Regions from separate parts of the Lysinibacillus fusiformis genome, predicted to be linked through region 2. Evidence: riboswitches for the same ligand, from Rfam matches in the RefSeq annotation. Region 2 holds a riboswitch; the other holds the start of a gene.
What was found. Region 2 has a riboswitch for preQ1 ahead of queC (7-cyano-7-deazaguanine synthase QueC). Riboswitches for the same ligand answer to the same signal wherever they lie in the genome.

Region 1 (4,431 bases), 600 kb from region 2:
GCTCGGATAGCTAGCCCGACCTCTGTCTTTAAGAACCAGTCTGCTATTAACTTAATTAAAATCGTGATGATTAATACGACAATCAGCACACTCCATGTACCTGGTACATGCTGAAAGCCCATGCCTTTTAATAGGTTATTAAGAGCAGCATCGATCCCTAAATTGCTCCAAAAAGCTTGAAACTTTGAAAAGATTGTTTCAGAGTTTAATAGTGGAATATTCGGGCGACCTATCGTATTTTCTGCAGTTAACCCCATGATGCGTAGATTAATCGAGTATAAAGCAATCATCATTAAAATCCCTGATAATAGTGGATTAATCTTTCCTTTCGTGTGAAGAATTCCTGTCATACATCCAGCAATAAATCCAGCAACAATTGCCACTAAAGTCGCTAAGATTGGGTGGTAGCCAAGCAAAACCATTGTTGCTGCCGTTGCCGCCCCTGTTACAAAGCTTCCATCAACCGTTAAATCCGGAAAATCTAACACCCGAAATGTTAAATATACACCAAGTGCCATAATTGCATAGATGATTCCTTGCTCCACTGCGCCAAATAATGCTAAAAACATCGTTGAATCATCTCCTAAATCTCTTAATTATTTATATCGCTTGTAAAATGAAGATAAAGCGGGGATAGTTCTCCCCCGCTTCGTTTTACTTTTCTAGAATTTCTGCACCCCAAGAATCTTTCATTTCGATTCCTAAATCATCCGCTACTTTTTTATTGATTAATAGTTTCAGATTTTGAGGATATTGTGCTGGTGTATCAGCAGGTGTTGCTTCACCTTTTAAAATTTTCACAGCCATTTGACCTGCTTCATAACCGATATCGAAATATTCAAATCCATAAGCAGCTAAACCACCACGTGCCACAGAATCTAATTCTCCTACGACTAATGGTAATTTATTCGTATTGGCAACATCAATTACCGATTCTAAAGCAGAAACTACTGTGTTATCAGTAATAATATAGAAAGCATCTACTTTACCAATTAGAGATTCTGTCGCTTGCTTTACATCTGCTGAAGTGGATGCTGATGCTTCTACCACCGTTAAACCTTGTTCATCCATAACCTTTTTCACTTCTGAAACTTGTGCAACTGAGTTTTGCTCACCCGCATTGTAGACCATCCCTACTTTTTTCGCACCAAGGTCTTGTAAGAATGCTACTGTTTTAGAAATCGTTTCAGGATGTAGATCAATTGTGCCTGTAATATTTTTCCCTGGCTTCTCCATTGAGTCGATTAACTGTGCACCAACAGCATCTGTAACCGATGTGAAAATAATTGGAATATCACTTGTTGCTGTTGCAGCTGCTTGTGCAGAAGGTGTAGAGTTAGCAAAAATTAAATCTACGTTTGCACTCACTAGATTGTTAGCAATCGTTGTGTTAAGGCTGTTATCTCCTTGCGCAATTTGTGGATCGTATTCAACTTTTAAGCCAGCATCTTCAATTGCTTTTTTAAAGCCTTCCGTTGCTGCGTTTAACGATGGATGCTCAACAATTTGAGTAATCCCGATTTTATATGTTTTATCGTCTGCATTTCCGCTCTCACTTGCATTGTTTGTTTCATTTCCTTTTGAATCTGTTGTACTAGAGCCACCACTACCACAAGCAGCAAGTAGTAACACTAATCCAAAAAGAAGGAATGATAGCTTCTTCACATTGCTTTTCACAAATAATCCCCCCGATTATGTTCTCAAATATCTACCGCACTTTATCCAAACAAAGTGTGAATGTATCGCTATATTATCGTTATTATCGAGCTCAGTCAACAACATTATGAATGTTCTGACTTTTAAAAGTGACAAAATATTTTAGTTTTTCATTCAATTTGGCGCTTTAAACCGCTAAACTACGCTGTTTTAGTTATTCTATTTCTTTTTTCAACATAGTAAAAAATATTTATGACAATTTTGCGACGATAGGACATTATAGACAAAGTCTGACATTTGACTTCTACTAGATATGTATAATAAAATATTTACTTGTGTGAAAGCACCGTGGTTCGTAACCATCCCACGAAAAAAAACTAAGGAGAAATGAATATGAAAATAAAATTTTTAGCAGCAAGTGGTATCATTGCGGCTCTCTATATAGCTGTGACCATGCTTGTTGCACCATTTGGTTTTACGGAGGTACAGTTCCGAGTATCCGAGATGTTTAACCATTTAGTAGCATTTAATCCACGCTTTGCCGTAGGGATTATTATTGGTGTATTGATCTCTAATCTCTTTTCACCACTTGGCATTTACGATTTAGTGTTTGGTGTAGGTCATTCAATGATTACACTTGGCCTGTTTATTTTAATCTGTAAATTTGTCAAAAATATATGGGCACGTTTAATTATTAATACATTGCTATTTACATGCACCATGTTTATCATTGCCTTTGAGCTGAACTTAGCCTTAGAGCTGCCATTCTTTTGGACTTGGCTAACAGTAGCGGCGGGTGAATTTGTTGTATTAGCTGTTGGTGCGCCGATTATGTATGTATTAAACAAACGCCTTCACTTTAATAATTTGATTTAACTGACGGGTCTTTTTAGATTCGTCTTTTTTCTTGACACTATTCTGAAAATATTCTACAATTCTTTCTAATAAATGCAAGGAAGAAGAGTAGTAGCAAGCATTGTTACTTCAAGAGAGCTGGTGGGTGGTGTGAACCAGTAGTACAGACTTGTGAATGGACTTCAGAGCAGCCTTATCAAATGTAAGGCCGATTTGCTCCCCGTTACCGGAGCAGGAAAGCGCGCAAAAATTGCGAATAAAGGTGGCACCACGGTTACTCGTCCTTTTTATGAGGGATTGGAGTGGCTTTTTTTTATGGAAAAATTAGCATAGAGGAGTCGAGTAAAGATGAGTACAATAGTAGAGAAAAAGGGATATTTCGGTGAATTTGGTGGAAGCTTTGTTCCAAAGGAGCTTCAAAATGTTTTAAATATACTAGATGAGAATTTTCAAAAGTATAAAGAGGATGATGACTTTAAGCAAGAATTAGATTACTATTTCCGTGAATATGTTGGTCGTAAATCCCCTCTTTATTTTGCAGAAAATTTAACAAAGCAATTGGGTGGTGCAAAAATTTATTTAAAACGTGAAGACCTTAACCATACAGGCTCACATAAAATCAATAATGTACTAGGACAGATCTTACTAGCCAAACGTATGGGAGCAAACCGCGTGATTGCCGAAACAGGTGCAGGTCAACATGGTGTAGCAACAGCTACAGCTTGTGCCATGTTTGGAATGGATTGCACGATTTATATGGGCTTGGAGGATACAAAGCGTCAGGCATTGAACGTATTTCGCATGGAGCTTCTTGGCGCGAAAGTCGTAGCGGTTGATAAAGGGCAGGGTCGCCTAAAGGATGCAGTTGATGAAGCATTTGCTGACTTAGTAGAAAACTATGAAACTACGTTCTATTTATTAGGTTCAGCAGTTGGTCCACATCCCTTCCCTACAATGGTTAAACATTTTCAATCAGTGATTAGCCGCGAAAGTCGTGAACAGATTTTAGAGAAAGAAGGAAAGCTTCCAACAGCGGTTCTTGCCTGTGTCGGCGGTGGTAGTAATGCCATTGGGGCATTTGCTGACTATATTGCAGACGAAGATGTTCGCCTTATTGGAATAGAGCCGGATCAAGCTGCTACCTTAAACGAAGGAACACCAGGTGAGCTACACGGCTTCAAATGCTTAGTGCTGCAGGACGCAGACGGTAATCCGCTCCCAACCTATTCAATAGCAGCTGGTTTAGATTATCCCGGTGCTGGACCTGAGCATAGCCATTTGAAAACAATTGGTCGTGCTGAGTATGTGACCGTGACCAATGAAGAAGTTTTAGAAGCATTCCAAGTACTTTCCAAGGTTGAAGGTATTATTCCTGCTCTTGAAAGCTCACATGCAGTCGCACATGCTCTAAAATTAGCACCAACTTTATCACCTGAGGAAAGCATTATTATTAATATCTCTGGTCGTGGTGATAAAGACGTTGAACAAGTTTTCCACATGTTAACTAAATAACTCAATAAAAGAGCGACTTCCGTTTAGGGAAATCGCTCTTTTAACTATACCAATGATCTAGGATAAAAATCTGCTACATTATCTCGCAGCTTTGCTTTCAGAAATTTTCCAACAGATGTCTTTGGAATTTCCTCTAAAAATACGACTGCATCTGGTACCCACCATTTGGCAAATTGATTTTCTAAAAAGGCAAGAAGCTCATGTTCAGTTACTGATTGTCCCTCTTTCAATACCACACAAGCTAATGGACGCTCCTGCCATTTAGCATGAGGCATGGCAATGACAGCCGCTTCTAAAACTGCATCATGTGTCATCAGTGCATTTTCCAAATCAACAGAGGAAATCCATTCGCCACCTGATTTAATAAGATCCTTCGTACGGTCCGTAATTTTAATAAAGCCATCCTCT
Region 2 (4,431 bases):
GGCCTGTTATTAAAACAATTACTTGTGATACGAATCTTCATAATAAGGAAGGCTATTTCAAAGAATTATCCTGAAATGAGATGTTTTTCTTTCATTGGTCCAACTTTATTTAAAATGATTGCACCAACCATTTGAATAATCGTCTTCACAATAATTTGCCCCAAAATAGCGGCAGGTACCGCTTCCCATGGCAATATATTGGCGCCAAGTGGACTTAAGCCGATTACTACGAAAATTGCAGAATCTAGAAAGCCTCCAACAATTCCACTGTAGAACACACGCCAAGCCATTGGTAATTTTAATCGAGTATAGATTTCTGTATCAGCCGTTTCAGCGACAATAAACGATAGCGCTGATGCTACTACAATCAAAAGTGTATCTCCCAGTAGGAATGATACCACTGCTGATAAAATTAAAGCTGTAATAATAAATAAATACGTTTTTGCTCTACCATATTTATTTTGTACTAGGTCACGAAAAATAAAGGTCACCCCAATTAAAAGTGTCCCCATTGGAACAATAAACATACCAAAGTGCAATGGTGCAAATGCTGCCGTTACCACATTAGCGATAACAATAGATAATAAATAAAATAATACGCTCATACTATTACTCCTCAAGTAAATTTAAAAGCTTTTTTGTAATGGCACACTATACACCTCTTTTATTCCCCCAAACAAGGGCATGTAACTGTGGCAGTACTTTAACATCTCTTAATTCTTCATCCTTCATTACTCTATCAATCAGCGCATGATATTTATCCAATAAATGCATAATTAATTGTGAATTATCAGTTGTCGTAAGATCATCATTGCCGACTTGAAGATAAAAAGGAATCATTGGATATCGATGGTGAATTTGTTTAGCATAATCGTAATCCTCTTGATTAAAAACGACTATTTTGAGGGATACATGGTGATTGCTGTTTCGATCTTTAAGTTTTTCAAAGATATAAGAAAGCACCGAATAGTCTGTGGTCATTCCAGAACTAGGTGGCTTTGGTGAAATTGTCAGCTCATCAACCTCATACATCCATTTCTGCCACCTACTCCCCTGTGTCTCCACCCCGATTTTTATGCCATTTCCTTTTAAAATGGCAATGAGCTCTGCTAAATGCGGATTGAGTGCAGGATTGCCTCCTGAAATCGTGACAAATGAAAAACCATTGCCCCCCAGACGTTTCAACTCAGACCAAATCTCTTCCGCTGTCATTTGGACAATAAGATGCTTTCCACTGCCATCCCACGTAAACGATGAATCACACCAAGAACAGGAGTAATCACATCCAGCAGTTCTCACAAACATGGTCTTCTGGCCAACGACCATTCCCTCACCTTGAATTGTCGGTCCAAAGATTTCGATCACAGGTATCTTACTCAACTTCCATCCACTCCCGTCTCGCTTCTGCATAGCTTGTCGGAGTTTCATAAAGTTTAATAAACTCTACACGCGCACCGTTATATCCTTCATCAAGCAAGGCCACTGTCAACTTTTCGTAAATCCACACAACTATATTCTCTGCCGTCGTATTCATAGGTGGAAGTGTTTCATTTAAATAACGGTGATCTAAATGAATCTCTATTTTTTGTTTCCATATTTCTTTTATATCGCCAAAATCAATCAGCAAACCACGTTCATCTGTGTAGCCACTCAGCCCTAATACTACACGATAGGTATGACCGTGCAGATTTTTACATTTCCCTTCATAATCATGTAAATGATGAGCAGCATCGAAGGTAAATTCCTTGCTTACGAGAACACGCTTTGCATGATAGTTCAATTGATTTTTTTGAATATCCACATCAATTTTTTGGAGTCTCTCGACGATTTTAAAATCTGACATGCTTTAAGACTCCTTCCTATAACGCAAATACTCATCAAGTCCTTTTTTTCGTAGTTTACATGCTGGGCATTCACCGCAACCATCAGCTATGACACCGTTATAGCAAGTCAACGTTCTTTCTCGAACAAAATCCAATGCCCCGAACTGATCAGCAAGCTCCCATGTCTGTGCCTTATTCAGCCACATCAACGGTGTATCAATTACAAAAGAATCATCCATCGATAAATTTAACGTTACATTCAAGGATTTAATAAAAACATCTCGGCAATCTGGATATCCGCTAAAATCTGTTTCACAAACGCCAGTCACGATATGCTTAGCTCCTATTTGACTCGCTAAAACACCTGCAAATGAAAGAAAGAGAAGATTTCGACCAGGAACAAAAGTCGATGGCAGCTCACCATTATCTCCGTCTTCTACTTTAATATCTTGTCGTGTCAAAGCATTCGGAGCAAGCTGGTTCAGGAGTGACATATCAAGCATATGATGCCTGATTCCAAGTTCACTCGCTATCTCTTTTGCACATTCTATTTCAAGACGATGCCTTTGACCATAATCAAAAGTGACTGCCTCAACCTCTTCAAAACGTTCTTTTGCCCAAAACAAACAAGTTGTACTGTCCTGACCTCCACTAAATACAACAATTGCTTTTTCCTGCTTCATCTATAAAACTCCCTTATATCAAAAAAACAGCACTCTAAGAAAAAGTGCTGCTTTCTTCTTAGTTTTTTAAAGAGGGTAGCTAAAAACCTCTTTCTTGATTGAACTATTCAAATCTTCATTTATCGATTATCAATTTTTTCTGGATTAAGATCGTGGTTCATTAAACGATATTTGGCGATTTCTTCATATTTCGTTCCTGGCTTCCCATAGTTACACCATGGATCGATCGAGATACCCCCACGTGGAGTAAATTTCCCCCAAACCTCAATATATCGTGGATCAAGCAATGCAATTAAATCATTCATAATGATATTGACGCAATCTTCATGGAAATCGCCGTGATTTCTAAAACTGAATAAATACAATTTTAGTGATTTACTCTCAACAATTTTTTTATCCGGGATATACGAGATGTACATCGTGGCAAAATCCGGCTGATTTGTCAGCGGGCATAAACTAGTGAACTCGGGACAATTAAACTTAACGAAATAATCTCGATTGGCATGTAGATTATCCACTGCCTCTAATACCTCAGGTGCATAATCATAGGAATACTTTGTACCTTGATTACCTAATAGGGTTAAATCCTTTAATCCTTCTTCATGACTTCTGCCAGACATAAAAAAACCTCCTTGTAAAAATGTTTCCCAACACTTTTCAAGAGAGGCATCACCAATCAGTCTATTAAAACATAAGTAAAACATAAAAAAGCCACGTCCGATATGGACATGGCATATTGTCATGTTTCCATAGTTTTTTATAGAGGGTATCAGCTATGAACCTCTCCCGTTCTAGTCCGGGCATTCTTTTCTTCAATATCGTACAAAAAATAGTACAGCACGTCAAATACATTTTTTTATAAAATCTTACCCTATGGAATACGACTTACAAGCAATATGAAAACTGCACTTAGACTAGTCACGAAGAACTGTATCATAATAAAGTGTGGTTTTAATGAAAATAGAAAAATGTTTCCGAAATTCTTGAATCATTTAAACTAAAGATTTCCACTTATCCTGCTAACCATTTGTTAGTAGCACCCCGATTTATAATCGCTCTAAATCCTGATATTCTTTCATATAAGGACCATCCTCTGCAACATATGAATGATACAATGCCTTTACTGCAAAATTTTTCTCTAAACCCATTTCAGATTTTAGCTTTTTTAATTCATCATGCAATGTTCGATGTTCATTGATTAGCTTTAGCATAATTGATTTATTATATTTCATTATATTCATCCTTTTTGTCTATAACTTGAGGAATTACAACTTTAAAATAGTTTGGAACTACAAAATACTTGAGCATCGGAAGCTGTTCTAGTATTTTGGAAAGCCTCTCTGTTTTTTTTACTGTCGAAAAGAAGAATAAACCTCATTTAGATACATTACGGTGAACCTAATCATAAGTAAAGGTAGTTTTTAAAAAAACAGGCACATTTGTATGAAGCAAATGTAACCGATCTGATTTGTATTGATTAACTGCAATTTATATAAACATTTTTCCCAAAAACACCCTAAATATCACAAAGATTAAACGTAAACTATATATATATTTAATACTTTAAGTGCCATTATTTATGTAGCATGCATTCGAGACAAACGGAGTGCTGTGTGTCACTCATAAGGAAGTAATAGTTAGGAGCCGCATCTATCTGTGTATTGAATGTGGTAGCTGAACGGGTCGAACTAAAGAAGTGAGGCTATTTGGATCCCCTGCAAAATCATGGAAAATATCTTCGAAGCATGACGCCACATTGATAAGTGGGTATAAGGAAAAGACTATGACAAAATATGTTTTAATCTTTTTCTTAATGCATATTTGAAAAGAGAAACTATAACCGTAGATAGAGGATTAAAAAAAAGCAACTCGAACCTTGGAGAATTAAAAGCTAGAGGAGTATCCTCAGAGGTTATGGGGGATGT

Region 1: another riboswitch for preQ1. It lies ahead of JTI58_RS11525 (QueT transporter family protein); the one in region 2 lies ahead of queC (7-cyano-7-deazaguanine synthase QueC).

What each region holds. Positions count from the first base shown of each region.
Region 1 is NZ_CP070490.1:2,349,097-2,353,527, reverse strand. It holds gene JTI58_RS11535 (ABC transporter permease) at 1-569, opposite strand, end outside; gene JTI58_RS11530 (ABC transporter substrate-binding protein) at 655-1,677, opposite strand; PreQ1 riboswitch class I at 1,999-2,043, shown strand; gene JTI58_RS11525 (QueT transporter family protein) at 2,050-2,532, shown strand; T-box leader at 2,601-2,800, shown strand; gene trpB (tryptophan synthase subunit beta) at 2,860-4,023, shown strand; gene JTI58_RS11515 (long-chain fatty acid--CoA ligase) at 4,068-4,431, opposite strand, start outside.
Region 2 is NZ_CP070490.1:1,747,518-1,751,948, forward strand. It holds gene JTI58_RS08675 (VUT family protein) at 66-605, opposite strand; gene queE (7-carboxy-7-deazaguanine synthase QueE) at 652-1,380, opposite strand; gene queD (6-carboxytetrahydropterin synthase QueD) at 1,373-1,843, opposite strand; gene queC (7-cyano-7-deazaguanine synthase QueC) at 1,847-2,506, opposite strand; PreQ1 riboswitch class I at 2,559-2,602, opposite strand; gene queF (preQ(1) synthase) at 2,626-3,126, opposite strand; PreQ1 riboswitch class I at 3,250-3,296, opposite strand; gene JTI58_RS08700 (hypothetical protein) at 3,553-3,738, opposite strand.